One region of the Phycicoccus mangrovi genome, then DNA from elsewhere that is predicted to be linked to it. Evidence: predicted binding sites of a transcription regulator. Region 1 holds the regulator's gene; each other region holds the start of a gene.
What was found. The regulator LexA, encoded in region 1, represses DNA repair genes until DNA is damaged. The targets are predictions, from matches to a motif close to TCGAACANNTGTTCGA.
Positions count from the first base shown of each region.

Region 2: KMZ30_RS03850 (DUF6504 family protein) is a predicted target of LexA. The motif match lies at 3,981-3,996, and genes of this name have one in related genera.
Region 3: recA (recombinase RecA) is a predicted target of LexA. The motif match lies at 5,685-5,700, and genes of this name have one in related genera.

Region 1 is NZ_JAHHWP010000026.1:66,798-76,601, forward strand. It holds gene KMZ30_RS20235 (ComEC/Rec2 family competence protein) at 1-1,920, shown strand, start outside; gene KMZ30_RS20240 (LysR family transcriptional regulator) at 1,928-2,881, opposite strand; gene KMZ30_RS20245 (NAD-dependent protein deacetylase) at 2,989-3,963, shown strand; gene KMZ30_RS20250 (GNAT family N-acetyltransferase) at 3,960-4,469, shown strand; gene KMZ30_RS20255 (RimK family alpha-L-glutamate ligase) at 4,479-5,678, opposite strand; gene KMZ30_RS20260 (ATP-dependent zinc protease family protein) at 5,702-6,178, shown strand; gene KMZ30_RS20265 (succinylglutamate desuccinylase/aspartoacylase family protein) at 6,178-7,146, shown strand; gene lexA (transcriptional repressor LexA) at 7,159-7,875, opposite strand; gene KMZ30_RS20275 (LysM peptidoglycan-binding domain-containing protein) at 8,126-8,527, shown strand; gene KMZ30_RS20280 (hypothetical protein) at 8,786-8,965, shown strand; gene KMZ30_RS20285 (GNAT family N-acetyltransferase) at 9,168-9,749, opposite strand.
Region 2 is NZ_JAHHWP010000006.1:246,285-256,088, reverse strand. It holds gene KMZ30_RS03885 (LLM class flavin-dependent oxidoreductase) at 1-3, shown strand, start outside; gene KMZ30_RS03880 (LysR family transcriptional regulator) at 95-1,015, shown strand; gene KMZ30_RS21450 (hypothetical protein) at 1,282-1,500, shown strand; gene KMZ30_RS22605 (hypothetical protein) at 1,497-1,598, shown strand; gene KMZ30_RS03870 (threonine aldolase family protein) at 1,696-2,820, shown strand; gene KMZ30_RS03865 (heme-degrading domain-containing protein) at 2,780-3,187, opposite strand; gene KMZ30_RS03855 (YbaK/EbsC family protein) at 3,311-3,847, opposite strand; gene KMZ30_RS03850 (DUF6504 family protein) at 4,070-4,342, shown strand; gene KMZ30_RS03845 (SAV_6107 family HEPN domain-containing protein) at 4,357-4,770, shown strand; gene KMZ30_RS03840 (DNA polymerase III subunit alpha) at 4,779-8,651, shown strand; gene KMZ30_RS03835 (class I SAM-dependent methyltransferase) at 8,697-9,470, shown strand; gene dinB (DNA polymerase IV) at 9,489-9,804, shown strand, end outside.
Region 3 is NZ_JAHHWP010000029.1:51,978-61,781, forward strand. It holds gene KMZ30_RS21205 (alpha-E domain-containing protein) at 1-871, opposite strand, end outside; gene KMZ30_RS21210 (circularly permuted type 2 ATP-grasp protein) at 865-2,412, opposite strand; gene KMZ30_RS21215 (hypothetical protein) at 2,685-3,110, shown strand; gene KMZ30_RS21220 (YccF domain-containing protein) at 3,181-3,591, shown strand; gene KMZ30_RS21225 (regulatory protein RecX) at 3,614-4,414, opposite strand; gene recA (recombinase RecA) at 4,426-5,484, opposite strand; gene KMZ30_RS21235 (homocysteine S-methyltransferase family protein) at 5,745-6,686, opposite strand; gene KMZ30_RS21240 (ABC transporter permease) at 6,727-7,542, opposite strand; gene KMZ30_RS21245 (ABC transporter permease) at 7,539-8,393, opposite strand; gene KMZ30_RS21250 (ABC transporter ATP-binding protein) at 8,393-9,322, opposite strand; gene KMZ30_RS21255 (peptidoglycan-binding protein) at 9,542-9,804, shown strand, end outside.

The sequences.
Region 1 (9,804 bases):
CTCCTCGTCGGGGGCGAGGTGCTCCTCGGCCCGCGCTGGCACGAGACGGTCCGGGTCCGCGGCCGGCTGGGGCCGATGGACCCGGCCGACGACCGGGTCGCGACGCTCGCCGTGTCCGGGCGGCCGGTGTCGCTCGCGCCCCCGGGTGTCGTCGCTCGGGGCGCCGAGCGGCTGCGCGCCGGGCTGCGCCGGGCCGTCGACGGCGCGCCGGCCGACGCGCGCGGCCTGCTGCCCGGCCTCGTCATCGGCGACACGAGCCGCACCCCGCCGGACCTCACCGAGGCGATGCGCGCCACCGGGATGACCCACCTGACCGCCGTCTCCGGCAGCAACGTCGCCGTGGTCACCGGCCTCGTCCTCGGCCTGTGCGCCGTGGTCGGCGTGCCGCGCCGCCTCCGGCCGGTGCTCGCCGGGCTGGCCCTCGCGGGCTTCGTCGTCCTCGCCCGACCGGAGCCGAGCGTCGTGCGCGCGGCCGCGATGGGGGCGATCGGGCTGCTCGGGCTCAGCCGGTCGCGGCGCTCGGCCGGGCTGCCGGTGCTCGGGGGAGCGGTCGTCCTCGTGCTCGTCCTCGACCCCTGGCTGGCCCGCTCGTACGGCTTCGTCCTGTCGACGCTCGCGACGCTCGGGCTGCTCCTCTTCACGCGGCCGTGGGGCGAGGCGGTGGGGCGCCGGCTGCCCCGACGCGTCGCGCCGCTCGGGCCGGCGCTCGCCGTCCCCGTCGCCGCGCAGGTGATGACGGCCCCCGTCGTCGTGCTGCTCCAGGGGTCGGTCAGCGTCGTCGGGGTGCTCGCGAACCTCCTCGCCGCACCGCTCGTCCCGCCGGCCACCGTCGCGGGGGTGGCGGCGTCCCTCGTCTCGCTCTTGTGGGCGCGCGGCGCCGAGCTCGTCGCGTGGGTCGGGGTGGTGCCGACGACCGGCATCGCGCGCATCGCGCGGACGACCGCCGAGGTGCCGGGCGGCACGCTGCCCTGGCCGGACGGGCCGCCGGGCGCGCTGCTGCTGGCCGGGCTGCTCCTCGTCGTCGTCCTCACGGGTCGCGCTCTCGTCGCCGGCGCCGCGCGCCGGCCGGTGGCCGTGCTTGGCGTGGCGCTCCTCGCGCTGGCCGCCCTCCTGCCGACCCGGATCGTCACGTGGCCGCCCGACGGCTGGCGGGTCGTCGTATGCGACGTCGGCCAGGGCGACGCCGTCGTCCTACGCAGCGGGCCCGGTCGCGGGGTGCTCGTCGACGTCGGGCCCGACCCCGCCCTCGTCGACGGCTGCCTCGACCGGCTCGACGTCACGACCCTCGACGCGGTGGTCCTCACGCACTTCCACGCCGACCACGTCGACGGGCTCGCCGGCGCCCTGCGCGGCCGCACCGTGCGGCAGGTGCTCGTCGGCCCGGTCGCCGAGCCGGCGTCGGCCGCTGCGCTCGTCCGGCGCACCGCGGCCGGGGCGGGCATCCCGGTCGGCGTCCTCCACGCCGGTGACCGGGTCCGGCTCGGGGAGGTCGACGCGGTGGTCTGGAGCCCGTGGCGCCGCATCGCCGAGGGGTCGGTCCCCAACAACGCGAGCGTCGTGCTCGCGGCCCGCACCGGCGATGTCGACGCGCTGCTCCTCGGCGACGTCGAGCGCGAGGCGGCGCACGACCTCCTGCTGCGCCTGCGCCGCGACCCGGCGATGGCGGCGGCCGCCCGCGGGTTCGAGCTCGTCAAGACGCCGCACCACGGCTCGGCCAACCTCGACGAGGGGCTGATGGCCGCCGTCCGTGCGCCCGTCGCGGTCGTCAGCGTCGGCGCCGACAACGACTACGGGCACCCGACGCCGGCGCACCTCGCGCTGCTGCGGCGGCTGGGCTCGGCGGTCTACCGCACCGACCAGCGTGGCGACGTCGCCCTCGTCGAGCGGCGCGACGGGCTGCGGGTGGTCACCGCGCGCTGACCGCGCGTCAGATCGAGAAGGTCGGCTCCGGCTGGCGGACCGTCGGCGCCGTCGACTGCGACCCGGCGCTCTCAATGAGCGCCTCCAGCGTGGCCCGGACCGCCGGCACGCGCCCGAGGTCGGGGGTCGTCAGGGCCGTGATGGTCCGGCGCGACGCGGGCTCCATCGGGAGCGCGACGACCTGGTCGTGGTGGACCGTGCGCAGGATGAGGTCGGGGATGAGCGCCACGCCGAGCCCCTCGGCGACCAAGCCCATGACGGCGACGTAGTCCTCGGTCTCGTAGGCGACGTCCGGCCGGAACCCGGCGGCGTCGGCGAGCTGGACGAGGTGCCCCCGGCAGCGCGGGCAGCCGGCGATCCACGGTTCCTGCGCGAGCTCGGCGAGGTGGGCCGTCGCCTCGTGCGCCGCCGGGTGCTCGCGCGGCATCGCGAGGCGCACCTCGTCCTCGAGCAGCGGGGTGACGACGAAGGCGTCGAGGTCCTCCTCGCCGCGCGTGGCGTCGGTGCCCTCGTAGGAGAAGGCGATCGCGAGGTCGCACTCGCCGGCGCGCAGGGCGGCGATGCTCTCGGGCGGCTCGGCCTCGGTGAAGGTGATGTGCACGTCGGGGAAGCGCTGCTTGACGAGCGAGAGCGCCCGCGGCACGAGGGTCGCCGAGGCCGACGGGAAGGCCATGAGCCGCACCCGGCCGCTGCGCAGCCCGGCGATGGCCGCCACCTCCTCCTCGGCGGCGTCGAGCGCGGCGAGCACCGGGCCGGCGTGGCGGGCGAGCACGCGGCCGGCCTCGGTGAGCCGCACGTTGCGCCCGACCCGCTCGACGAGCACCGTGCCGGTGCGCTGCTCGAGGCGGCGGACCATCTGCGAGATGGCCGGCTGGGTGTAGCCCAGCGAGGCGGCGGCGGCGGTGAAGCTGCCCTGCTCGGAGATGGCCCGCATGACGCGGAGGCCGGCGGCGTCGATCATGGGCTCATCCTATAAGCGGGCGTTATCGACCGGCCTGGTCTCGCAACGCGGCGTCATCCGCGGCCGCTCCCCGGGGCGGTGTCGGCGGCGCGGGGGATACTGGCGCCATGCCGGAGACCCCCAGCGCGCCCCCCGGCGCGACGCTGCGGCTCGCCGGGCGCGACGAGGTCGGCCGCACCCCCGACTGGGCGACCCGGCCGCTGCCGCCCGAGGCCCGCGAGCCCGCCGCCGTCGCGCGGCTCGCCGACCTGCTGCGCGCGCACCCCGGCACCCTCGTCCTCTCCGGGGCCGGGATGTCCACCGACTCCGGCATCCCGGACTACCGGGGCCGCGACGGCACCCGTCGGGTGATGCCGATGCAGCACGGCGAGTTCTGCGCCTCGAGCGAGAACCGGCAGCGGTACTGGGCGCGCTCGTTCGTCGGCTGGCAGCGCTTCTCGCGCGCCGAGCCCAACCGCGGCCACCACGCCGTCGCCGCGCTCCAGGAGGCGGGGCTGCTCGGCCCGGTCATCACCCAGAACGTCGACGGCCTGCACCAGGCGGCCGGCTCGCACGACGTCACCGAGCTTCACGGCACCCTCGCCGAGGTCGTCTGCCTGACCTGCGACGACCGCACCGGCCGCGAGGAGCTCCAGGCGCGGATGGCCGCCGCCAACCCCGGCTTCGAGGAGCGGGTGCGCGGCGAGGCGCCGGACGGCTCGCAGGTGAGCAGCCAGATCCGGCCGGACGGTGACGTCGTCCTGCCCGAGGACGCCGTGGCCGGCTTCCGGCTGCCGCTCTGCCTCGTCTGCGGCGCCGACACCCTCAAGCCCGACGTCGTGTTCTTCGGCGGCTCGGTGCCGCGCGAGCGGGTCGACACCTGCTTCGCGCTGACCGACGCCGCGCCCGCGCTGCTCGTCCTCGGCTCCTCGCTCGCCGTGATGTCGGGGCTGCGGTTCGTCCGGCACGCCGCGCGCCGGGGCATCCCCGTGGCGGCCGTGACGCGGGGCCCGACCCGTGGTGACGAGCACATGGCCCTGCGGGTCGACGCGCCCCTCGCCCCGACGCTCGAGCAGCTGCTGCGCGACGGGGCGGCCGCGTGACCGAGGCCGAGATCCGTTCCGCCACACCGGCCGACCTGCCAGGCATGGCCGTCATCTACAACGACGCCGTCCGGCACACCGTCGCCACGTTCGACCTCGAACCGCGCCCCGACGACCACTACGCCGACCGCGTCGCGTCCACCCGACCCGGTGACCACGTCCTCGTCGCCGTCGCGCCCGACGGCGACGTGCTCGGCTACGCGTTCTCGGGCACCTACCGGCCGCGCGCGGCGTACGACGGCACCCGCGAGGTGTCGGTCTACCTCGCCGACGCCGCTCGCGGGCAGGGCCTCGGCCGCCGGCTCTACGCCGAGCTGCTGCGGCGGGTCGACGCCGACGGCGTGCACACGTGCGTCGCCGTCATCGCCCAGCCGAACCCGGCGAGCGAGGCGCTGCACCGCGCGCACGGGTTCGAGCACGTCGGCACGCTCCGCGAGGTCGGGTTCAAGCTCGGGCGCCGCGTCGACACCGCATTCTGGCAGCGCCCGCACCCGGACGGGCGCTGAGCGCCGGCGTCACTCGGGGCGCACGTCGTGGATCGGCTCCTTCGGGAGGCGCTTGACCTTGCGCGTGCGCCGGCGGCGGCTCGGGATCATCGAGCGCATCTCCTCGAGCTTGCCGAAGCAGAGCATCCGGTCGCCGGCCTCGAGCACGTGGTGGCTGTTGGGGTTGGGGATGACCATCGTCCCGCGGTGCAGCGTCAGCGCGGTGATGTCACGCTCACGAAGACCGCTGTCGCCCAACGACTTCCCGACGAGGTCGGATGCCTCGTGCACCGCGATCTCCGCCACGCCGTAGCCCGTCGAGACGGTGAGGCGCTGGCGCACGTCGATCTCGGGGAAGGCGACCTGGTTGTCGATGTGGTCGATGATCGCGCCCGCGACGTCGAGCTTCGTCGCGGTCTCGATGCCCTCGAGGCCGGGGGAGGAGTTGACCTCCATGACCTGCGGCCCCTCGTCGCTCTCGAGCATGTCGACACCGGCGACCCGCAGGCCCATGATCTGCGCGGAGCGGACGGCGGCGCGCTCGAAGTCGGGGTCGAGCTCGACCGGCTCCACCGACCCGCCGCGGTGCACGTTGGACCGGAACTCGTCACCCTTGGCCACCCGGCGCATCGCGGCGACGACCCGGTCGCCGACGACGAGCGCGCGGATGTCGCGGCCCTTGCTCTCCTTGACGAACCGCTGGATGAGCACGTTCTGCTTCGTCGACTGCAGCGTCTCGATGATGGCCTCGGCGGTCTTCATCTCCGGGGCGAGGATGACCCCGATGCCCTGGGTGCCCTCGAGGAGCTTGATGACCACCGGCGCGCCGCCGACGCGCTCGATGGCGGGGATGACGTCGGCACGGTCGCGGACGAAGGTCGTCGGCGGCATCCCGATGTTGTGCCGCGACAGGATCTGGGTGGCGCGCAGCTTGTCCCGCGAGTTCGCGATGCCCCACGAGGTGTTCGGCGTGTAGACGTCCATCTGCTCGAACTGCCGCACGACGGCGGTGCCGAAGTAGGTGATGGAGTTGCCGATCCGCGGCAGGATCGCGTCGTACGTCGAGAGCCGCTTGCCCCGGAACTGCAGGTCCGGCTCGTCCCCGGACAGGTCGATGCCGAAGCGGAGGGTGTTGAGGACCTTGACCTGGTGGCCACGGTCCTGGGCGGCGGTGCGCAGGCGCTGCGTACTGTACGAGCGAGGCGCGCGGGAGAGGATCGCGAGCTTCATGGTTTCCCGACGGGAGAGGACGGATGACGGACAGCCATTCCTACACCCTCGCGGGCTGGCGCGAGTGGGTCAGCCTCCCGACGATCGGCGTGCCGTGGGTCAAGGCCAAGCTCGACACCGGCGCGCGGTCCTCGTCCATCCACGCCTTCGACCTCGAGGACCTCGAGCGCGACGGCGAGCGGTGGGCCCGCTTCCGCATCCAGCCGTGGCAGCGCTCCGAGGCCGACGCCGTCCAGTGCGAGTGCCCGGTGCTCGACGTGCGCGAGGTCCGCTCGTCCTCCGGCCACGCCGAGGAGCGGCTCGTCGTCGCGATGGACCTCGTCCTCATGGGCCGCACGGTCGCCGCCGAGATGACGCTCGCGCGGCGCGACGAGATGGGCTTCCGGATGCTCGTCGGCCGCGAGGCGCTGCGCCAGGGCTTCGCCGTCGACCCCGGCCGCTCCTACCTCGGCGGCCGCCCACCGCTCGCGATGCGCCGGCGCAACCGGGGGAAGGCCTGATGGCCCGGCGCCCCCTGCGCCCCTCGTTCGAGATCGGCCACGTGCGCGTGCGGGCCGGGCGCACGCAGTCGGTGTCGCTGCCGATCACCCGCCTGGTCACCGGCGCCGACGTCGAGCTGCCCGTCCGGGTCGTCCACGGGCGCGAGGAGGGGCCGACCGTGTGGGTCGACGCCGCCATCCACGGCGACGAGGCCGTCGGGGTCGAGGTGGTGCGACAGGTCGTCGCCGGGCTCGACCCGAAGACGTTCTGCGGCACCCTGATCGCCGTCCCCATCGTCAACGTCCTCGGCTTCTCGGCGGGGCAGCGTTACCTGCCCGACCGCCGCGACCTCAACCGCTCCTTCCCGGGCTCGCCGCGCGGCTCGCTCGCCGGGCGCATCGCCCACCTGTTCATGACCGAGGTCGTCGACAAGTGCGAGGTCGGCATCGACCTGCACACCGGCTCGGACCGGCGCACCAACCTCCCGCAGGTGCGCGCCGACCTCGAGGACCCGCGCACCCGCGCGCTCGCCGAGGCCTTCGCGGCCCCCGTCATGCTCAACGCCAGGCTGCGCGACGGCTCGCTCCGGTACGCCGCCCGCGAGCGGGGCGCCACCGTCCTGCTCTACGAGGCCGGCGAGGCGTGGCGGATGGACCGCTGGGCCGTCGACGCCGGCGTGCTCGGCGTGCGCCGCGTGCTCGCCGCGCTCGGGATGACCGAGCCGGTCGCCGAGGACCCGCCGGCGCCCTCGGCGGTCTCGTTCCGCAGCGGCTGGGTGCGGGCGCGCGGCACCGGCATGCTCCACCTCGAGGTCGCGCTGGGGGAGCGGGTCGAGCGCGGGGCGCGCCTCGGCGGCCTCTTCGACTCGCTCGGCAAGCGGGTGCGCCTCGTGCACGCCGACCGGTCCGGCATTGTCATCGGGCGCACCGAGGCGCCGCTGGTCAACTCCGGCGACGCGGTCGTCCACATCGCCGAGGTCGAGGACTGACGCCGGCCGGCCTCAGACCCGGCGCAGGACCGCGGTGACCTTGCCGAGGATCGTCGCGTGGTCGCCGTCGATCGGCTCGAAGGCCGGGTTGTGCGGCATGAGCCAGACCTTGCCGTCGCGCCGCTTGAAGGTCTTGACGGTCGCCTCGTTGTCGAGCATCGCCGCGACGATGTCGCCGTTCTCGGCGGTGGGCTGCTGGCGGACGACGACCCAGTCGCCGTCGCAGATGGCCGCGTCGACCATCGAGTCGCCGACGACCTTGAGCAGGAAGAGGCTGCCCTCGCCGACGATCTGCTTCGGCAGCGGGAAGACGTCCTCGACGACCTCCTCGGCGGTGATCGGCACACCGGCGGCGATCCGGCCGAGGACCGGGACGTAGGAGGCCTCGGGGCGCTCGTCGCCCTCGCCGGTGACGTCGACCACCTCGTCGGGCTCGGGGCGGCGGTAGCCGGAGCCCTGGCGGTCGGGGGAGACGACCTCGATGGCGCGTGGCCGGTTGGGGTCGCGCCGCAGGAAGCCCTTGCGCTCGAGCGCCGAGAGCTGGTGGGCGACCGAGCTGGGGGAGGTGAGCCCGACGGCCTCGCCGATCTCGCGCATGCTCGGCGGGTAGCCGTGCCGGTCGACGGCGTTGCGGATGACCTCGAGGATCTTGCGCTGGCGGTGGGTGAGGTCCCCGCCGTCGCCGCGGTCGGGCATCTCGTGGATGTCGGCGTTCCTCGGACGTGCCATCTCGACCCCTTCGCTGCGGCCGCCCCGTGCCGACGGGGGGCCTGACCGGTGTTTTCGCAGGTCAGACGGTCTGTCGGTGGTGACATGCAGTCTGATCTGCATGCGGACATCCTACGAGCGACGGGCGTCGAACTCAAACATGTGTTCGACGCGTGTCTTGTCCGCCTCGAACGTGCGTGCTATAACTCGTACAGACGTTCTATCGAACACCGGTTCGACGGTGGCCCCGGCCGCCGGGATGGAGGACATGATGAGCGCGATCGCCTGGGACCCCACCGACCTCGGCCCCACCCGCCCCGTGCCGCCGCGCCGCCCGCGGCTGGTCGTCCTCGAGGGCGGTGGCCAGGGAGGCCGTGCGGCGCGCGCCGCGCAGCCGGCCCTGCGGATCACCCGCCGCGGCCGCCTCGTGCTGCTCGTCCTCGCGACGCTCGCGCTGACGGCCGTCCTCGGCCTGCGCGGCCTCGGGGGCGCCGGCGCGGTCGAGCCCGCGCACACCGTGTCGGTCTCGCCCGGCCAGACACTGTCCGAGATCGCGGCCCGCGAGCTGCCCTCGATGTCGATCAGCGACGGCATCGTCGCCATCCAGCTGGCCAACGGCCTGAGCACGGCCCAGGTCCGCGCCGGCCAGCAGCTGGTCGTCCCCGCGGGCTGAGCCGCCGCGGGGGCGCCCGGTCGGGCGCGCCACGATCCCCGAGTCCCTCGACCCGACTCGGACGCCGGAGGGCGTCGTCTCCCGTGCAGGAGAGACGGCGCCCTCCGTGCTGTGCACCGGCAGGCCGCTGTCAACGCGCCACGCTCGGCCGAACGGGGGAGGTCGCATCCCCCGAGACGTCGGACCTCCCGGTCCCATCGGCCCGCCGGTCGCGTGCGGCGCTGCGCGACCCTCCTGTGCACCAACAGACTTCATGACATGCGGACACGTCGTCGCGGCTCCTACCGCCTCACCCACCACCCGGTCGTCCAGTGCGGCGGCCAGGGCCGGTGGCTCTGGTCGTGCGGCTGCGGAGCGCGCGGGTCCGCCACCTCGGGCGGCTGGCACGGTGCCTACACGGCGGCACTCGTGCACCACAGCCTGAGCCCCGGGGAATGAGACGTGCGGCCCGGGGATACACAGAGGGTCCCCGGGTCGCACCCCTCGTCGTCGCTGGCTCTCCACCGACGCGACGACGGAGCGGGCGGCGCTGGCTGTCGCCTGCAGGGAGGCCGCGGCCCCGCGCCGTCGGGGATCGCAGGTCCCCCCACTCCGACCCCCGACCGGGTCCGGGTGGGGGGATCGGCCGTCCCCCGCCGGCTTAGGCCAGGGCCTTGCGCATCACGAGGCGTGGCATCCCGCTCGCGGTGGCGTCGGTGACGCCGACCTCCTCGAAGCCGGCCCGCGCGAACATCGCCCGTGTCCCGACGAAGGCCATCGTCAGGTCCATCCGCCGCTCGCCGGGGTCGACCGGGTGCGCCTCGACCGCCGGCGCCCCCTGTGACCCCGCCCAGGCCACGGCGCCCTCGATGAGGTGCGCCGTCACGCCCTGGCGCCGGTGGCCGCCGCGGACGACGACACAGACGATGCTCCACACCGGGACGTCGTCGACCGGGTGGATCCTCGTCGAGTGCACGAGGCGCGGGATGTCGCTGCGCGCGCCGATGTTGCACCACCCGACCGGGACGCCGTCGCGGTAGGTGACGACCCCCGGGGGCACCTCGCGCTCGCAGAGCCGGCGGGCGGCCTGCTCACGGCTGCCCTCGCCGAACTCGTCGATCTCGCGCTGCCGCAGCCGGTGCGAGAGGCACCAGCAGTGCGTCGCCCGGCGGTTGGGGTTGACCACGTCCGCGAAGTCGTCGAAGCGGTCCGGCGTCACGGGGTGGGTCTCCCAGGTGGTCATGCCGCAGCCAAGCACCGCGCACCGACACCGCGCCACCCGCGCTCCGTAGGGTCGG
Region 2 (9,804 bases), on a different contig from region 1:
TAGCCGCCTTCGGCGAGACCGGCTGCCGCCCCCGTTCGGGCGGCACTAGGCTCGCAGAGGCCGGCGTGCGTACACGCTCGTGGACGGAGGGGTGATGTCGCAGCTGACCGTGAGCATCGTCGGGCTCCGAGCCGTCGAGGCCCTCGCCGAGCACGGGTCCATCGCGGCCGCGGCAGCCGCCCTCGGCTACACCCCGTCGGCGGTGTCCCAGCAGATCGCCCGCCTGGAGCGTGACCTGGGGCAGGCCGTCGTCGAACGGCAAGGGCGGCGAGCGGTGCTCACGAAGTCCGGCGCGATCCTCGCCGACTCCGCCCGGCGGATCATCGTCGAGCTCGAGAGCATGAACGCGACCATCCAGGCGCAGGCGCAGACCGTGACCGGCGAGGTGAGCATCGCCGCGTTCCCCAGCGCGGCCCGGGGCATCCTGCCGTCGGCCATGGCGCGACTTCTGCGGTCGTGGCCCGCGCTCGACCTGCGCGCGGTGGAGGTGCCGTCCCACCGCGCGGCGCAGCTCGTGGGCTCCGGGGCGGTCGACGTCGCCGTGGTCCACGACTGGGAGGGCCTGCCGATGGAGGTCGCCGACGGCCTGCGCGGTCGACACCTCGGCGACGACGTCTCCGACGTCCTCGTGCACGAGGAGCACCGGAATGCCGCGGGTGAGGAGGTCGACCTCCGGGACTTCGAGGGGGACCGGTGGCTCTATGAGCCCGGCTCGGTTGCGCACGAGCTCCTCGAGAAGGTCTTCGGCGCGACAGCCGGTCAGCTGGTGCTCGGTCACCAGGTCAGCGAGTACCCGACCCAGATCGAGATGGTCGCAGAGGGGCTGGGTATGGCACTCGTCCCGAGGATGGGGCGGGGCCCGTTGCCGGCGTCGGTGCGGGTGGTCCGGGTCTCATCGCCGCCGATGCGTCGGATCCACGCTCTGTGGCGATCCTCCGCTGACGGTCGCCCGGCCATCACCGCGACCGTCGATGAGCTTGCGCGAGCCTGCGGGACCGGGGACCTCGGGGGTTGACGGCCGCAGAGCGGCATGAACCGTCCGAGGGCGTCGACGTCGCCGGGCGGGACAGGTGGTCGTCGCCGGGACATCATGGTGCGCCGCCGGTCCCACACTGAATGGCCGGCGATGGCTGGAGTCAGTGCAGCGAAGCGGCGGACGAATGAGCGGCGATCGACCACGGGACGACCGAGCCCCACCTACACGCGCACCGCCCCGACTGCTCAGGGCCTTTGAAGCACACCACCGGCGAAGCGACCTCGTCGCGCAGTTCATGCGCCACCATGACCGTCTTCCACGCGGCAGATGAGTACGGACGGCCGAGAAACCGTGCCATCACCGTGGTGTCGCGGACGCTCGCGCTCGTCGGCACGAGTGATGAACTCGATCAGTGGCTGCGGGCGGACGTCGCAGAGAGCGGCCGGATCGGCCGTGTCGCGTCCCGGAGGCCGACCGCTGGGATCTGTTCTTCCGGGTCGACAGCGATGACGACCTCGACATGATGTGGGGCGACGTCGGAACCCTCTACTGGCTGGCACGCACGGGCGACCCTGCGAGCGACGACCCCACCGCGATCTCGTTCACCTGGCAGTGCTGCTGAACCACCGTCACGGACTCCGCGTCGTCGCCGCCAGTCGCGGTGCGGCGCAGGGGACATCAGCCCTGACGCGACCGTCCCGGCGGGCTACGCTCGCCAGATGACGGACGACGCGACACCTGCCGATCGTCGGGCGGCGGCTCGTCGTGGATGTACCCGATGGCTGGCCGGGCACGGTGACCTCACGCCCCGGCGGTGGCTCGTGGAGCTGGCCGAGGCAGCGACGGCGCCCGACCTCGACCGGTACGGCGCCGGCGGCGAGGTCGAGGCGCTGGAACACGAGGTGGCGCAGCTGTTGGGCACCGAGTCGGCGGTGTTCATGCCCAGCGGGGTCATGGCGCAGCAGGCCGCGATGCGCTCCTGGGCCGAGCGGTCGTCCACCGACGCGGTGGCCGTGCACGGGCTCTCCCACTTCGTGGTGCACGAGCTGGACGCCCTGTCCGAGATGCACCACCTGCGGGTGCAGCACCTGACCGACGAGCCACGTCCCGCGACCGTCGCCGACCTCGACCGGCTGGCCGGGCCGCTGGCCGCGGTGAGCCTCGAGCTCCCCCTCCGGGATGCCGGCTACCTGCTGCCCTCGTGGGAGGAGCTGGTCGCCTTCACCGACCGGGCGCGCGAGCGGGGCGTGCCGGTCCACCTCGACGGGGCCCGGTTGTGGGAGAGCCAACCCTTCTACGACCGCACGCACGCGGAGATCGCCGCCCTGTTCGACTCCGTGTACGTCTCGTTCTACAAGGGACTCGGTGGGGTCGCCGGCGCCGCGTTGGCCGGTCCGCAGGACCTGGTCGCGCAGGCCCGACGCTGGCGGGCCAGGCACGGGGGGACGCTGTTCTCGATGCTGCCCTACGCCGTCGGCGCGCGTGACGGGCTGCGCCGCCGGCTGCCCCGGATGGCGGCGTACGCCACGCGGGCCCGGGAGCTCGCCGCGGGCCTGGGCTCGGTCGACGGCGTGCGGGTCCACCCCGACCCGCCGCACACCAACGCGTTCCGGGTCTTCGTGGACGCCCCGGTCGAGGCGCTGGAGGAGGCGACCCTCCGCGCCATGGAGACCGACCACGTCGCGCTGGCGAGCTGGTGGCGCCCGGCCGAGGTGCCGGGCTGGGCGATGACCGAGCTCACCGTGGGCGACGCGACCCTCGACTGGGACATCGAGGACCAGCTGGCCGCGATGAGGACCCTGGTCAGCGCCGCGCGTCGAGGTGCTCGCGCAGGATCCTCATGACGAACCGGTGGTCCTCGAGCTGCGGCAGCCCGGAGACCCCCATCCACCCGACGACGCCGGCTCCCCGGACGTGCAGCGGGACGGCGCCGCCGGCAGCGGCGAACCGCGACGAGGGCAGCGCGAACTTCTCTGCGAGAGTAGTCCCTTGGTCCTTGCACAATCGGGCGACGTACAGCGAGGAGCGTTCGAACCGCATCACCACGCGCCCCTTGCGGCGCAGCCACTCGTCGTTGTCGCGGGTCGAGCCCGGGAGTGCGCAGTGGAACAGCTGGCGCTCTCCTCGCCAGACCCCGACCGCGATCGGCAGCCTCTGCTCCAGGCCCGCCTCCACTGCCTCGCGGCGCCATCCTCGGCGCAGTGCCAGCACGTGCGGTCCGTGGCCACCGCGCGCATCCACGGACGAGTGGGCAATGTCGGCCCCGTGGTCCTCGGCGAGGTCCGCGAGACGTTGGCGCTGCTGCTGGACGTCTGACCTCGGCCCGGCGTCCCCTCAGGCGACGTCCATCGCCTGGCCGCCGGTGATGCGGATCAGCTCGTCGTAGGTCGTCGCGAAGACGGCGTGGCTGTGGCCGGCGGCCGCCCAGACCCGGTCGTAGCGCCCGAGGGTGACGTCGACGACCGTCCGCAGCCGCTGCGGATGCCCCACGGGCGCGACGCCGCCGATGACCATCCCGGTGTGCTCGCGGACGAAGTCGGGGTCGGCCCGTTCGAGCGCGTCGACCTCGAGGAGGCTCGCGACCTTCGCGGTGTCGACGCGGTGCCCGCCCGAGGCGAGGACGAGCAGCGGCGTGCGGCTGCCGTCGGCGCCGACGGTGACGAAGACGAGGCTGTTGGCGATCTCGGCGGGGGAGACCCCGAGCGCGTCCGCGGCGGCCTGCGCGGTGCGGACCGCCCCGGGCAGCTGGCGCAGCTCGGGGCGGACGTGGTGCAGGGCGAGGGTCTCGAGGACCCCGGCGACGCGCCGGTGGGTCGTGAGGTCGCGCTCCGGAGGGGGTGCGGCGGCCACGCCGGCGGGGTCGGTCGACATGACCGCAGCGTAGTGACGCGGGGCCCCGCGCGGGAGGTGTGCGGGAGGTGTCGCGGCGCCCCGGACGAGCCGGTCCGGGTCCTCGGAACCGCTTGACGGGATGTCGGGACGGGGGTCTACAGTGGTCATCAGGTCGAACACGCGTTCGAACATCCCCCACCGGTCCACCGGCCCCGCGAGGTCGCCGGGCGATCGGTCCTGCCCGTCCGGAGGTGCCTCATGGTGCGTCGTCACGACGACCCGCTCGAGGTGGCGGGGGCCGACCCGGCTCCGCGCTCCTTCGTCTGGCGTGGGCGGCGCTACACCGTGTGCGCCGTCCTCGACGCCTGGCAGGAGCGGCGCGCCTGGTGGCGCGAGGTGGGGGAGGACGGTACGGCCACCGCGACGGAGCGGCGGGTGTGGCGGGTCGAGGCCCGCCCGCCGTCCGGGCCGGTCGGGGTCTTCGACCTCGGCCGTGACGACGACCACTGGCTCCTCCTGCGGGCCCACGACTGAGACGGACGAGACCGATGCCCCACGCCGCCACCACCCTCGACCTCCTCGAGCGCTCCCGTGCCTCCCTCGCCGACGCGTGCGTCGCGGGCCGGGCCTCCACCCGCTACCTCGCGGCCTCGCTCGCCGCGCTGCGTGCCGCCGCCGCGCTCGTCGCCTCCCGGCCGGCGCCCGAGGCCCCCGGCGCCGGGCCGCACGACGTCTGGGCGCTCGTCGCCCGCACCGCGCCCGAGCTCACCGAGTGGGCCGAGCGCTTCGCCGCGGTGACCGGGCACCGGGTCGGGGTCGAGACCGGCCTGGTCCGGGTCACCGCCCGCGAGGCCGACGACCTCCTGCGCGACGCCGAGGTCCTCCTCGACCTCGTCGCGGCCCGCCTCGGGGTCCCCGTCGCCCCCGCCGCCCGCCGGCTCGCGCCCGTCCGCTCCGCCTGAGGCCCGCCGTGCCCACCGCCGACGGGTTCGCCCACCTCCATGTCGCCTCCGGCTACTCGATGCGCTACGGCGCCTCGCAGCCCGAGGACCTCGTCGCCCGCGCCGTCGACCTCGGTCAGGGCGCGCTCGCGCTGACCGACCGCGACGGCCTCTACGGCGCGGTCCGCTTCGCCCAGGCGTGCGGCGCGGCGGGCGTCGACCCCGTCCTCGGGGTCGACCTCGCCGTCGAGGACCTCCTGCCCGCCCCGCCCGTGCGGCGGGCGCGCACGCCGGTGCGCGGCGGCGCGATCGTCGACCCGCGCCGGCCCCGGGTCACCGTCCTCGGCCGGGGCGGCGGCGGGGGAGCGGCCGCGGGCGCCGGCTGGGCCTCCCTCTGCCGCCTCGTCACCGAGACCCACCTGCGCGGCGAGCGCGGCGTCCCGGTCACCACCCCCGCCCTCCTCGCCCGGTGGACCGCGCCGGCCGGTGACGACGCCGCGGCCCCCGCACGCCTCGTCGTCCTCCTCGGCCCCGACTCCGACGTCGGGCGGGCCGTCCTCGCCGGGCAGCGCGAGCACGCCCGCGACCTCCTCGCCCGCTGGCGCGCGCTCCTGCCGCGCGACGGCCTCGCCGTCGAGGTCGTCCTCCACGGTGGCCCCGAGGGCACCCCCGGCTGCCGGTCGCACGCCGGCCGGATGCTCGCCCTCGCCGACGCCGCCGGCGTGACGGCCGTCCTCAGCGCCGCCGTCCGGCACGCCGAGCCGGGGCAGGTGCGCACCGTCGACGTCCTCGACGCCGCGCGCCGGCTCGTCGTCCTCGACTCCCGCCACCTCGACCGGGTCACCGACGCCGGCCACCTCGCGAGCACCGCCGACATGCACGCCCGGGCCCTCACCGTCACCGGTGGCGACACCGCCCGCGCGCAGCGCCTCCTCGCGATGACCGCGCGGGTGGCCGCCGAGTGCGTCCAGCACGCCCGCGACGACCTCGGCATCGGCGCGGTCCACCTGCCCGAGCCCGAGATCCTCGGCATCGAGCCCGGCACCGACCCGATGGACGTCCTCGCGCAGCGCTGCCGCGCGGCGGTCGGCCGGCGCTACCCGGACGCCACCGACACCGAGCGGCAGGTCGTCCTCGACCGCCTCGACGCCGAGCTCACCGTCGTCCGCTCGCTCGGCTACCCGACCTACTTCCTCACCGTCGCCGAGGTCACCGACCTCATCCGCGCGCGCGGTGTACGGGTCGCGGCCCGCGGCTCGGGCGCCGGCAGCCTCGTCAACCACCTCCTCGGCATCAGCGGGGTCGACCCGATCCGCCACCGGCTGCTCATGGAGCGGTTCTGCTCCCCGCTGCGCGCCGAGCTGCCGGACATCGACGTCGACGTCGAGTCCGCCCGCCGCACCGAGATCTACGAGGCCGTCCTCGAGCGCTTCGGCGGCGAGCGCGTCACGTGCGTCTCGATGATGGACACCTACAAGGTCCGCCACGCCGTCCGCGACGTCGGGGCCGCGCTCGGGATGCCCCCGCTCGAGGTCGACGAGATCGCCAAGGCCTTCCCGCACGTGCGCGCCAAGGACGCCCGGCACGCCATCGCCGACCTGCCCGAGCTGCGCAGCCGCGGCCTGGACTCCCCGCGGATGGCGCAGTTCTTCGACCTCGTCGAGTCCCTCGACGGCCTGCCCCGCCACATCGCCCTGCACCCGTGCGGTGTCGTCCTGTCCAACGCCGGGATGCTCGACCGCACGCCCGTCGAGGCGTCCTGGCTCGGCTTCCCGATGAGCCAGCTCGACAAGGACGACGTCGAGACCCTCGGCTTCCTCAAGCTCGACGTCCTCGGCATCCGGATGCAGTCCTCGATGGCGCACGCCGTCGCCGAGGTCGAGCGGGTCACCGGCGAGCGCATCGACCTCGACGACGAGGCGCAGGTGCCGCTCGACGACCCCGACACCTTCGAGCTGATCCGCACGACCCGCACCCTCGGGACGTTCCAGATCGAGAGCCCCGGCCAGCGCGAGCTCGTCGGCAAGCTCGGGCCGACCGCCTTCGACGACCTCATCGTCGACATCTCGCTCTTCCGGCCCGGCCCGGTCAAGTCCGACATGATCACGCCGTTCCTCGAGTCCCGGCATGGCTGGCGCGAGACGCGCTTCCTCCACCCGAGCCTGGTCCCCGCGCTCGCGGAGACCGAGGGCGTCGTCGTCTTCCACGAGCAGGTGCTCCTCATCGTCGCCGAGACGACCGGGGTGAGCCTGGCCCAGGCCGACGAGGTCCGCCGCTCGATGGGCACCCCGCACGGCCAGCAGGAGGTCGAGGCGTGGTGGCGCCCGGCGGCCGCGGCCCGCGGCTACGCGGCCGAGGACCGCGACCGGATCTGGGAGGTCCTCAAGTCCTTCGCGTCCTTCGGGTTCTGCAAGGCGCACGCCGCGGCCTTCGCGCTGCCGACCTACCACTCGGCGTGGCTGAAGACCCACCACCCGGCGGCCTTCCTCTCCGGCATCCTCACGCACGACCCGGGGATGTACCCCAAGCGGCTGCTCCTCGACGACGCCCGCTCCTTCGGCATCCCCGTGCTCGGCCTCGACGTCAACGCCTCGCGCGAGGTGTACCGGATCGAGCCGGTCGAGGAGGCCGCCCCGGACCCGCGGCCGGGATGGAAGCAGGACCCCCAGCCCTACGGCATCCGGCTCTCGCTCGCCGACGTCAAGGGCATCAGCGAGGCCGAGGTCGCCCGCGTCGTCGCCGGCCAGCCCTACGCCGACCTCGGCGACTTCTGGGCCCGGGCCCGGGTCAGCCGCCCGGTCGTCGAGCGGCTCGTCCTCGCCGGTGCCTTCGACTCCCTCCACGGCACGACGGCCGACGGTGGCCTCGGGCGGCGCGGCCGGGTCACCCGCCGCGACCTGCTCCTCCACGTCGCCGAGCTCGACCGCTGGGACCGGGGGAGCGGGCGTCCCCGCCCGAGCCGCCGCCGTGCCCTGCCCACCTCGGCCGCCCGGGAGGTCGAGGACGCCGGGGTCGACGTCCGGCTGCGCGCGGCCGCGCAGAGCCGGGCCGCCCGCGAGGTCGTGCCCGCCGCCGAGCAGCCGACCCAGCTCACCCTCGACCTCGGCGACCGCCCGCGCCTCGTCGCCGGGGCCGGGCTGCCCGAGATGACCGGGGCCGAGCGGGTCCGGGCCGAGCTCGACGTGCTCGGCCTCGACGTCTCGAGCCACGTCGTCAGCTTCTACGAGCCGCTGCTCGAGGCCCTCGGGGTCACCCGCAGCCGTGACCTCGTCGGCTCCCGGAGCCGCTCGGAGGTCTGGGTGGCCGGGGTCAAGGTCGCGACCCAGACCCCGCCGGTGCGCTCCGGGCGGCGGGTGGTCTTCCTCACCCTCGACGACGGCACCGGCCCCTCGGACTGCACCTTCTTCGAGGACGTCCAGGGCCCGTACTCCGGCGTCGTCTTCCACTCGTGGCTGCTCCTCGTCCGCGGGGTGCTGCGCCGCACCGGCGACCGCGGCGTCTCGATCCGCGCCACCGGCGCGTGGGAGCTCGCGGCGCTCTGGGACGCCTGGCAGCTCGGCGGGCTCGAGGCCGTGCGGGCCGCCGTCGCGGCGGGGGAGGCCGAGGCGGTCGCCCGCGCCGAGGCCGCCGAGCACGCCGCCCGCGAGGCCGCGGAGCGCTCCGGGCGCCGGGTCCTCGTCCACGCCTCGGGCTTCCGCCAGTCGCCGTACGCCGACATCAAGCCGGCGGGCGCCGACCCCCGCGCCGGCCGCGGGGCGCCGGTCCTCGACCACCCGGGCGGGATGCCGCGGCCGGTCCCGGGCACGCCCCCGGGGCGGGTCGTCCCGGCCGCGGCGGCCGCGACCCCGGCGCTGCCGCCGCGCAAGCTGTGGCACGCGAGCCCCGGCAGCTCGGGACACTAGGGTGGGCACCGCACCAGCGCCCCACCGTCCCGGAGGAGACCCACCGTGTCCGACGACCGCGGCCGGCGGCCCGGCCCCGCGAGCGGGTCGCGGACGACGGCGGTCCAGCGCGTCCTCGACGCCCACGCCGAGCAGCGCCGCACCGCGCTCGGCCGGCCGCTGCGGGTCCTCGACCTCGGCGGCGGCACCGGCGGCACGGCCGTGCCCCTCGCCGTCGCCGGCCACGAGCTCACCGTCGTCGACCCCAGCCCGGACGCCCTCTTCTCGCTGCGCCGGCGCGCGAGCGAGCGCGGGGTCGAGGCCCGGGTCCGGGCGCTGCAGGGCGACGCCGACACCGTCGCCTCCCTCGTCGGCGCCGACGAGCCCTTCGACCTCGTCTGCCTCCACGGCACCCTCGAGGTCGTCGACGACCCCGCGGCCGCGGTCGGGGCGGCCGCCGGCCTCCTCGCCCCCGGGGGCACCTTCAGCCTCGTCGTCGCGCAGCGCCTGCACGCCGTCCTCACCCACGCCCTCGCCGGCCGGCTCGACCGGGCCCGCGCGGTCCTCGAGCGGCCCGACGGGCGCTGGGGCGAGGACGACCCCGCGCCCCGGCGGTTCGACGAGGCCGCGGTCGTCGCGCTCGTCGAGGCACAGGGCCTCACCCCGGTCCACGTCCAGGGCGTCCGGGTCTTCGCCGACCTCGTGCCCTCCGCGCTGCTCGACTCCGAGGCCGACCGCACCGCCCTCGCCGCCCTCGAGGAGGCCGCGGCGGCCGACACCGGCCACCCGCTGCTCGGCAGCCTCGGCAGCGCCCTGCACGTCCTCGCGACCCGGGGCTGAGCGCCGGGGGAGCACCCCGTGAGCCGGCGCCGGTTCGCGCTGCCCGAGCGGCTCGTCGACACCCCGCCCGACGACACCGGCTGCACCGTCCTCCACGTCGACATGGACGCCTTCTACGCGTCCGCGAGCCTGCTCGCCCACCCCGAGCTCGTCGGCACGCCGGTGATCATCGGCGGCGGCACCCGCGGTGTCGTCCTGTCGGCGACCTACGAGGCGCGCCGGTTCGGGGTCGCCGCGGCGATGCCGATGTCCCGGGCCCGCCGCCTCTGCCCGCAGGCCACCGTCCTGCGTCCCGACCACGACCTCTACGCGACGATCTCGGCCGGGGTGATGG
Region 3 (9,804 bases), on a different contig from region 1:
CGATGGCGGTCGACGCAGCGGTCACGGCGGACTGCACGCGGAGCATCTGCGCGGGCAGGTCGGCGATGACCTCGCCCGTCGAGCGGTACTCGAGGGAGGTGCGTACCCGGCCGAGCTGGCGGCGCGCCTCGTCCGAGACGCCGATGCGCTCGGCCTGCGGGGGCGAGAGCGCCTCGAGCCGGCGCTCGGCCTCGAGCAGCGAGAAGAACACCGACCGGGGGAACTCGCGGTCGAGGACGAGGAAGGCTGCGGCCCGGTCGTCGCTGAGCAGACCCCGCTGGCTGCGCATGAACGCCTGCTGCGCACCGCAGCTCGACAGGACCACCGACCACGGCGCGCCCCCGCCCGGGAGGCCGCCGGTGGCGACGAGGCGCGCGGTCATGTCGGCGCGCTCGATGCTGCGCCCGAGGACGAGGAAGTCCCAGGCCTCGTCGTGCGACATCGTCGAGTCGGCGATGCCGGCGACGAACGCGGCGCGCTCGCGCACCCACGACAGGTGCCGCTCGGTGACGGCCGCGCGGCCGAAGCCGTTCCACCGGTGCCACGTCGTGTTGATGCCCTCCCACAGCTCGGTCGAGAGGGTCTCGCGGGCCCGGCGGGCGTTCTCGCGGGCGGCGAACCACGCCCCGCTGATCGAGCTCGGGTTCGACCGGTCGAACACGAGCGACGCGCCGACGTCGTCGAAGGACACCGACCCCTCGTGCGGCAGGCCCATGATCACCGAGAGGACGGTGTGCGCGGCCTCGGACTCGACGGCCACGGGGTCCTCGAGCAGCTGGAGGCGGAGCACGTCGACGATGCGCGCGGTCCCGTCGGCGCGCTCGGTGTAGCGACCGATCCAGAACAGCGACTCCGCGATCCGGCTCAGCATCCGGCTGCACCCCCGTCGGTCGGTCGGCCCTGTTGCTGCTGTTGCTGCTGGGCGCGCATGCTGTCCTCGAGCGAGGCGGTCGGGGCGCTCATGACGACGACCTCGCGGTTGTCCGGGTGCGCGGTCGACGTCGGCGGCACGGCGCGGCGGTCGGAGAGGACCCAGGTGTCTTTCGAGCCGCCGCCCTGGCTGGAGTTGACGACGAGCTCGCCCTCCGGGAGCGCGACGCGGGTCAGGCCGCCGGGCAGGACCCGCACCCGCTCACCGTCGTTGACGGCGAACGGGCGCAGGTCGACGTGGCGGGGTGCGAGCCGGCCGCCGATGAGCGTGGGCACCGTCGAGAGCTGGACGACCGGCTGCGCGATCCAGCCCCGGGGGTCGGTGCGGATCGCCTCGCGGAGCCGGTCGAGGGTCGCGCCGTCGGCGCGCGGGCCGACGACGAGGCCCTTGCCGCCGGAGCCGTCGACCGGCTTGACGACCATCTCGTCGAGGTGCGCGAGCACGTGCTCGAGGCCGGCGTCGTCGGCGCAGCGGTAGGTGTCGACGTTGGGGAGGATCGGGTCCTCGTCGAGGTAGAAGCGGATGAGGTCGGGCAGGTAGCTGTAGATGAGCTTGTCGTCGGCGACGCCGTTGCCGATCGCGTTCGCGACCGTGACGCGGCCGGCGCGCATCGCCGAGACGAGCCCGGCCGCCCCGAGGACGGAGTCGCCGCGGAAGTGCACGGGGTCGATGAACTCGTCGTCGACGCGGCGGTAGATGACGTCGACCGGCCGGTCACCGGTCGTCGTGCGCATCCGCACCTGCCCGCCGACGCACACGAGGTCGCGGCCCTCGACGAGCTCGACGCCCATCATCCGCGCGAGGAGGGCGTGCTCGAAGTAGGCGCTGTTGAAGACGCCCGGGGTGAGGACGACGACCGTCGGGTCGCCGGCACCGTCGGGGGCGGCCGCACGCAGGGCGTCGAGGAGCATCCGCGGGTAGTCGTGCACCGGCCGGATGCGCATCGTCGCGAACGCCTCGGGGAAGACGTTGGCCATCGCGCGCCGGTTGGCGATGACGTAGCTGACGCCCGACGGCACACGGACGTTGTCCTCGAGGACGCGGAAGGTGCCCTGCTCGTCGCGGATGAGGTCGACCCCGGAGACGTGCACGCGCACGCCGTTCGTCGGGCGGATGCCCATGACCGCGCGGTGGTAGTGGCTCGAGCTGGCGATGAGGCGCCACGGGAGGATGCCCTCGTGCACCGCGCGCGGGATCTCGCCCTCGCGCGAGTAGATGTCGTCGAGGAACGACTCGAGCGCCGTGACCCGTTGCTGCACACCGGACTCGATGACCTGCCACTCGTGGGCGCTGATGACCCGCGGCACGGCGTCGAGCGGGAAGGGCCGCTCCTCCCCGGCGTAGTCGAACGTCACGCCCTGGTCGAGGTAGGAGCGCGCGAGGATGTCGGCCCGCTCGCGCAGCGTCGTCCCCGTCGTCGAGCGCAAGGTGTGGAAGACGGCCTTGTACGGGGTCCTCGGCTCCTGCGGGCCCGCGAGCATCTCGTCCCACGGCCCGCCGCCGAGCCGGTAGCCGTCGAACAGGCTCTCCGCGGCCTCGGTGCTGGTCGGCTCGGTCACGGGCCGAACCTAGGGCGAATCGGTGACCGTGTCATCACGAGCGTGTCTCGGCCGTGTTTCCGGGGTCCTGTGCCGTCGACCGACCGTGCCGCCCCCGCCGGTGTCGTTGCCGGATGCCCCGGCAGCTGCAGGGTGATCGCGCAGGATCCCCTGAGGCCTCCCACCGGCTCGCCCCCGCGGGTAGCCTCGCGCGCATGGGAGAGCTCGTCGGGGGGCCGGTGCCGCTCCTCCCCGCTGCCCGGCGACGAGCCGGGCGCCCCGCCGCTGCCGCCTCGCTGGCCGTGGCGTGCGCACTCGGCGGGTGCTCCGGCTCGGGTGAGGCGGTGGGCACGGTGACCTCTCCCGCCCCGACCGTCGTCTCGTGCCCGGGAGGGTCGGTGAACTCAGGTGTGCCGGACGGCGTGGCCGGCTCCGACGGTGTCGCCGACGTCCGCGAGCACGCCACCCGGTGGGCCGACGCCGCGGGCTTCGCCGACCGGTTCCCCGCGGCGCGCCTCGTCGTCGTGCAGTCGCCGGGCGAGGCCGCCGCACGCTTCGTCGAACGCGACGTCCTCCGCGCGAAGCTGACGTACTCGAGGTCGTCCGACGCCCGGGTGCTCGACGCGCTCGAGTACTGCTGACCGCCGGTGCGGCCGACGGAACGCTCCGGCCAGCGCGCCCGTTGCACCCGGTACCGACGAGAGGACAGGCGTGCGCACGCTGCTCAACATCATCTGGTTCGTCTTCGGGGGCCTCTGGCTGGCCCTCGGCTACGCCCTGGCCGGGGTCGTGCTCTGCGTCCTCGTCGTGACGTTCCCGCTGGGCGTCGCGTCCTTCCGGATGGCCAGCTACGCCCTGTGGCCGTTCGGCCGCGCGGTGGTCCAGAAGCCCGGCGCCGGAACGGGGTCCGTGCTGCTCAACGTCGTGTGGATCGTGCTCGCCGGCTGGTGGCTGGCACTCGGCCACCTGATGACCGCCGTCGCGCAGGCGGTGACGATCATCGGTATCCCGCTGGCAATCGCCAACCTCAAGATGCTGCCGGTCTCGCTCGTGCCGTACGGCAAGGAGATCGTGCCGACGGACGCGCTGCCGCCCGGCCGTCGCCCGCTGCACTCGCTCTGAGCCGGCGACGGATCCGCGGGAGTCAGTCCCGCCGGTGCTCCGGCGCCTCGCGGACCGCCTCGCGCACGACGCGCATCGTCACCTCGGCGTCGTAGCCCTTGCGCGCGAGCATCCCGGCGAGGCGTCGGGTCTGGACGTGCGGCTCCAGGCCGTGCATCGTGCGCATCTTCTTCGCGACGAGTGCGCGCGCCCGGTCCTCCTCGTCGTGCGGGTCGACCTGGGCGATGGCCGCCGCGGCGGTGTCGTCGTCGACTCCCTTGCGCCGCAGCTCCTGCCGCAGCGCTCGCCGGGCCAGGCCGCGCCCCGCCTGCTGGGAGCGGACGAGCATCCCGGCGTAGGCGTCGTCGTCGACGAGGCCGACCTCCTCCATCCGGTCGAGGACGGCCGCCGCGACGTCGTCGGGGCAGTCCTTGCGCCGCAGCACGTCCTCGAGCTGGTGACGGCTGCGCGGCGCCGCCGTGAGCTGGCGCAGCACGATCTGCCGGGCCCAGTCGTGCGGGTCCGGCTCGCTGCCCCGGGTCCGCGGGTCGGCCTCGGGGTCGGCGGGCCGGGAGCCGGCCCGGCCCCCGCGCCCCTCGGCCCGGCGACCCCGGGACCGGCCACCGCGCCCGCGCGGCCCGCCGCGCACCTCCCCGCTGCTCTCCTCGCGCGCGCCGTCACCCTCCGGCGGGGTCCACGCTCCCCCCGAGGACCCCGCGGAGCCCGGCGACCCGGTGGTCAGCGGGTCGCCGTCGCCCTCGATGAGCGCGCGGAGGTCGTCGAGGGACGGGGACGGCCCCACCGCCCACTCGGGCGGCGGGGCCGATCCGTCGCTGAACGCCATCGGCGTGGACCTCAGAAGTCGACCGGCACGTCCGGCACGGCCTCGAGCTCGGGCTTGACCCCGACCCCGAGCTTCTCCTTGATCTTGCGCTCGAGCTCGTCGGAGAGCTCCGGGTTGTCCTTGAGGAACGCGCGCGCGTTCTCCTTGCCCTGCCCGAGCTGGTCGCCGTCGTACGTGTACCAGGCGCCGGCCTTGCGGACGAAGCCGTGCTCGACGCCCATGTCGATGAGGCCACCCTCGCGGGAGATGCCCTGCCCGTAAAGGATGTCGAACTCGGCCTGCTTGAACGGCGGGCTCACCTTGTTCTTGACGACCTTGCAGCGGGTGCGGTTGCCGACCGGGTCGGTGCCGTCCTTGAGGGTCTCGATGCGGCGGACGTCGAGGCGGACCGACGCGTAGAACTTGAGCGCCTTGCCACCGGTCGTCGTCTCGGGCGAGCCGAACATGACGCCGATCTTCTCGCGCAGCTGGTTGATGAAGATCGCCGTCGTCCCGGTCGTGTTGAGGGCACCGGTGATCTTGCGCAGCGCCTGCGACATGAGGCGGGCCTGGAGGCCGACGTGGCTGTCGCCCATCTCGCCCTCGATCTCGGCGCGGGGCACGAGCGCCGCGACGGAGTCGATGACGATGATGTCGAGCGCGCCCGAGCGGATGAGCATGTCGGCGATCTCGAGCGCCTGCTCACCGGTGTCGGGCTGGGAGACCAGCAGCGCGTCGGTGTCGACACCCAGCTTCTTCGCGTACTCGGGGTCGAGCGCGTGCTCGGCGTCGATGAACGCCGCGATGCCGCCGGCCTTCTGCGCGTTGGCGACCGCGTGCAGCGCGACCGTCGTCTTACCGGAGGACTCCGGCCCGTAGATCTCGACGACGCGGCCCCGGGGCAGGCCCCCGATGCCGAGCGCGACGTCGAGCGAGATCGAGCCGGTGGGGATGACGGCGATCGGCGGACGGACGTCGTCGCCGAGGCGCATGACCGCACCCTTGCCGTGCTGCTTCTCGATCTGGGCCATCACCGAGGCGATGGCCTTGTCCTTCTCGTTGCCGTTGGCCGCGGCCACCGGGTTGGGCATCACGCTTCCGCGGGATCCAGCCATGTCACACCAGTCCTTCGTGTCGTCATCGAGCGCGCCTCCCGGCGACCTGGCCCCCGCCGTCGGTCTCGTCGCGAGGTCTGGGTCAGACGCTAGGTGGAGGCACCGACACCGGTCACAGGTCGCCGTGGGACCTGTGGACGAGTGCTGCCGGGGTCACCACCTGTGGACGAGCATAGGCGAACACGTGTTCGACGCCCGCAGGACACGCCCGCGACACGCCGGACCGTGGTCCGGCCTCAGCCGGTCGGTGCGGGGACGCCCCACATCGCCGCGACGTGCCGGACGTCGGTGCCGCAGCACCCACCGAGCACGCGCATCGCCGGGAGCCGACGGCTCACGTGCATCTGGTCCGCCGCGAGCCGGTCCGGGTCGCCGTCGTCGAGCTCCTCCGCCTCGTCGAGCTCGGCGTGGCTCATCGTCGAGGCGTTGACCCGGGTGCCGAGCAGCCGCCGCACCCACTCCCCCTCGTCGAGCGCCGGCAGGACGTGCGTCGGGTGGGCGCAGTTGACCATGTAGTGGTCCGGCGCGGCGACCCCGTCGACCGCCCGCACGGCGTCGGCGAGCGCGCTCCCGTCGGGCAGGCGCCCGTCGGTCTCGACGGTGAACCCGACCGAGACGGGCAGGCCCGCCTCGCGCGCCGCGAGGACCACCCCGATGCCCTCGGCAGGGGTGGTCAGGGTGAGCGCGGAGACGAGGTCGGCGCCCGCGTCGGCGAAGGCCCGGACCTGGGGTGCGTGGTAGGCGCGGGCCTCCTCCGGGTCCGGGGCCTCCCCCGCCACGTAGCCGTCGCCCCGGGGGCCCAGCTGGCCCGCGACGAGGACGGCGGGGACGTCGTAGCCCGCTGCCAGCCCCCGCAGCAGGGCGATCGCCGCGGCGTTGGCGCGCACCATCGCGTCGACGTCGTAGCCGACCCGCGCCGCCCAGTCGGGGTTGGCCCGCCAGGTCGGGGACTCCAGCAGCAGCCCGGCACCGGCGGCGGCCGCCACGGCGGCGTACCCGTCGTAGTACCGCCCGAGCAGGTCGCGTCCGGTCGGGTCCTCGACGAGGGGGAAGGCGGCGAACTCCGGGAGGTCGACGCCGTGGTGGAAGATCAGGTCGGTCTCCAGGCCGCCGTCGGTGACGAAGCCACGGAGCGCGGGGTCGTGCAGGGCCGCGAGCGGCCCGGTGGTGGTCTCCATCCCCCGCAGTGTCCTCCGCCCCGTGCGGCCTGGGAAGGGCTCAGGTGAGCAGCAGCGTCGCGATGCGCCGGGCCGTGCCCCAGACCCCGAGGGCCCCGAGGACGACGAGGTAGCCGACGTGCCACAGCAGCCCCCACGACACCTCCCCCAGCATCAGCCCGCGCTCGAGCGCGACCCCGTGGTAGAGCGGGGTCAGCCCGACGAGCCACTGCACGGCGTCCGGGTAGGTCGAGAGCGGGAAGAACGTCGCGGAGAAGAGGAACATCGGCTGCACCGCGAGCGTGACGTAGTCGAAGTGCTGCCACGAGCTCATGAAGGTCGTCGCGAACATGCCGACCGCCCCGAAGGCCAGCCCGACGAGCACCGCGGCCGGGACGGCGAGCAGCGCCCACCACGAGTGCACGAGCCCGGCCACCCACGCGACGACGAGGAACATCGCCGAGTAGAGGGCCCCGCGCGAGAGCGACCAGAGGATCTCGCCCACGGCGATGTCGCGCGGGGAGAGCGGTGTCGCGAGCATCGCGTCGTAGAGCTTCTGGTAGCGCAGCTTGAAGAACACGTTGTAGGTGCTGTCGGCGATCGCCCCGTTCATCGCCGACGCCGCGAGCAGCGCGGGCGCGATGAACTCGGCGTAGGGCACGACCGCGCCGGAGTCGGTGGTGACCGTGCGCACCAGCGCCCCGAGGCCGACCCCGATCGAGAACAGGTAGAAGACCGGCTCGACGAACCCGCTGAGCAGCAGCAGCCACGCGCGCCGGAACGCCGCGACGTTGCGCATGAGGACGTACCGCGCCAGCCCGATGCCGGCCGGTGCGGGGACGGCGCGCGCCGCGCGTGCGAGCGTGCCGGCGCTCACGACAGCAGCCTGCGGGTGAAGGACCGGTGCGCGAGCAGGCCCCCGACGACCACGTACAGGGCGAGCACACCGAGGTGCCCGACGCCGGCCCAGCCCGGCCAGACGCCCTCGGACGCGTCGCGAGAGAGCTCGACGCCGTGCCACAGCGGCGTCACCCACGCGAGCGGCTGCATCCACCCCGGCAGCTGGTCGACGGGGAAGAAGGTGCCGGAGAACAACATGAGCGGCGTCATGACGAACCGGAAGAGGATGCTGAAGCCGCTGTCGTCCTCGAGGCGGGCCGCGAGCGCGAACGTGGGGACGGAGAACGCCATCCCGGTGAGGACCGCGACGGGGACGGCGAGCAGCACCCACCACGACCCGAACGCCCCGAACGGCGCGGCGACGAGCAGGAAGATCGCGGTCGCGACGCCGAGCTGCACGGCGACGACGAGCAGGTGCCCCCAGAGGACCTCCCCGACGCGCAGCGGCGTCGAGAGCATCGCGGAGTACATCCGGTTCCACTTGATGTAGCCCATGACGGCGTAGGTCGAGTCGCCGAACGCGAGCATCATCGCCTGCATCGCGACGATGCCGGGGACGACGTAGCGCAGGTACGGCAGGCCCTCGACCCCGCCGGCACGGGCGTCGACGAGGGAGCCGAGGCCGAGGCCCATCGAGAGCAGGAAGAACAGCGGCGAGACGAAGCGCCCGATGACCGAGCCCTTCCACGTGCGCCGGTAGACGTACAGGTGGTGGGCCATCACCGCGCCGAGCCGCTCGCCGCGGCTCGTGGGGCGGCGCGGGCCCGGGCCGAGGCGCCCGCTGGGGGCGTCGGCGACGGCAGGTCCGGGGACGGTGGGCGCGGACATCAGTCGACCAGCGAGCGGCCGGTGAGGTGGAGGAAGACGTCCTCGAGCGTCGAGCGGCGCACGAGCGAGGACAGCGGGCGGACGCCGCGCTCGTGGAGCCGGGCGAGGGTCTCGTCGCCGTCGGCGGTGTAGGCGAGCAGGCGGTCGGGCAGCTCCTCGACCCGCTCGGCCACGGCGCGGGCGGCGTCGACGTGCCGCTCCTGCTCGTCGACGGGGAAGCGCAGTTCGACGACCTCGCGCGTCGAGTAGGCCTCGATGAGCTCGCGCGGGCTGCCCTCGGCGACGATCCGGCCGTGGTCCATGACGACGAGCCGGTCGCACAGCTGCTCGGCCTCGTCCATGTAGTGCGTCGTGATGATGAGCGTGACGCCCTCGCGCTTGAGCCGGTAGAGGCGGTCCCAGAGGACGTGCCGGGCCTGCGGGTCCAGGCCGGTCGTCGGCTCGTCGAGGAGGAGCACCTCGGGGTCGTTGACGAGCGCCCGCGCGATGGTGAGCCGGCGCTTCATCCCGCCGGACAGCGGCTCGACGCGGTCGTGCCGGCGCTCGGTCAGCTGCGCGAAGTCGAGGAGCTCGTCGGTGCGGGCGCGGACCTCCTGGCGGGAGAGGCCGAAGAAGCGCCCGTAGACCCAGAGGTTCTCCTCGACCGAGAGGTCCTCGTCGAGCATGTCCTGCTGGGGACAGACGCCGAGCCGGGCGCGGATGGCGGCGCCGTCGGCGGCGGGGTCCATCCCGAGGATGCGCAGCTCGCCGCCGGAGACCGGCGAGACGCAGCCGACCATCTTCATCGTCGAGGACTTGCCGGCACCGTTCGGGCCGAGGAACCCGAACGCCTCGCCCCGCTTCACCTCGACGTCGATGCCGTCGACGGCCGTGAAGTCGCCGAAGCTCTTGGTGAGGCCCCGGGCCCGCAGCAGCACGTCGTCGGTCACGAGGGGTGACGCTAGCCGAGCCCTCCGACGAGCGCGCACCGGATTTCGGCCTCCGGCGGCCGGGACGGGGACGGCCGGGCTCCTGACACGGCCGGTGTCAGCGCAGGTCAGGGGCCTGACACGGGGTGTCAGGCCGTCCGGGGACACGGTCGGCGCGCGGACGCCGCCCCGGACGACCAGCGTGGCGGCACCGCACCACCCCGCCCCCAGGAGGACCCCGTGCCCCACCGCCCCACCCGTCGCTCCGCCCTGACCGGCGCGGTGCTCGCCCCGCTCGGTCTCGCGCTCGGCGCGCCGAGCGCCGCGGCCGCCGGCAGCGTCGACATGGAGGCCGTCGTCCTCGCCGCCCAGGTCGACCCGCGCCGCCCGGACAGCGCCCTGACGACCGGCGCCGGCCCGAGCGTGCGGCTCGTCGAGCGCGCCCTCGCCGACCGCGGGCTCCTCGACCCCGCCTACGTCGACGGCCACTTCGGCACCCTGAC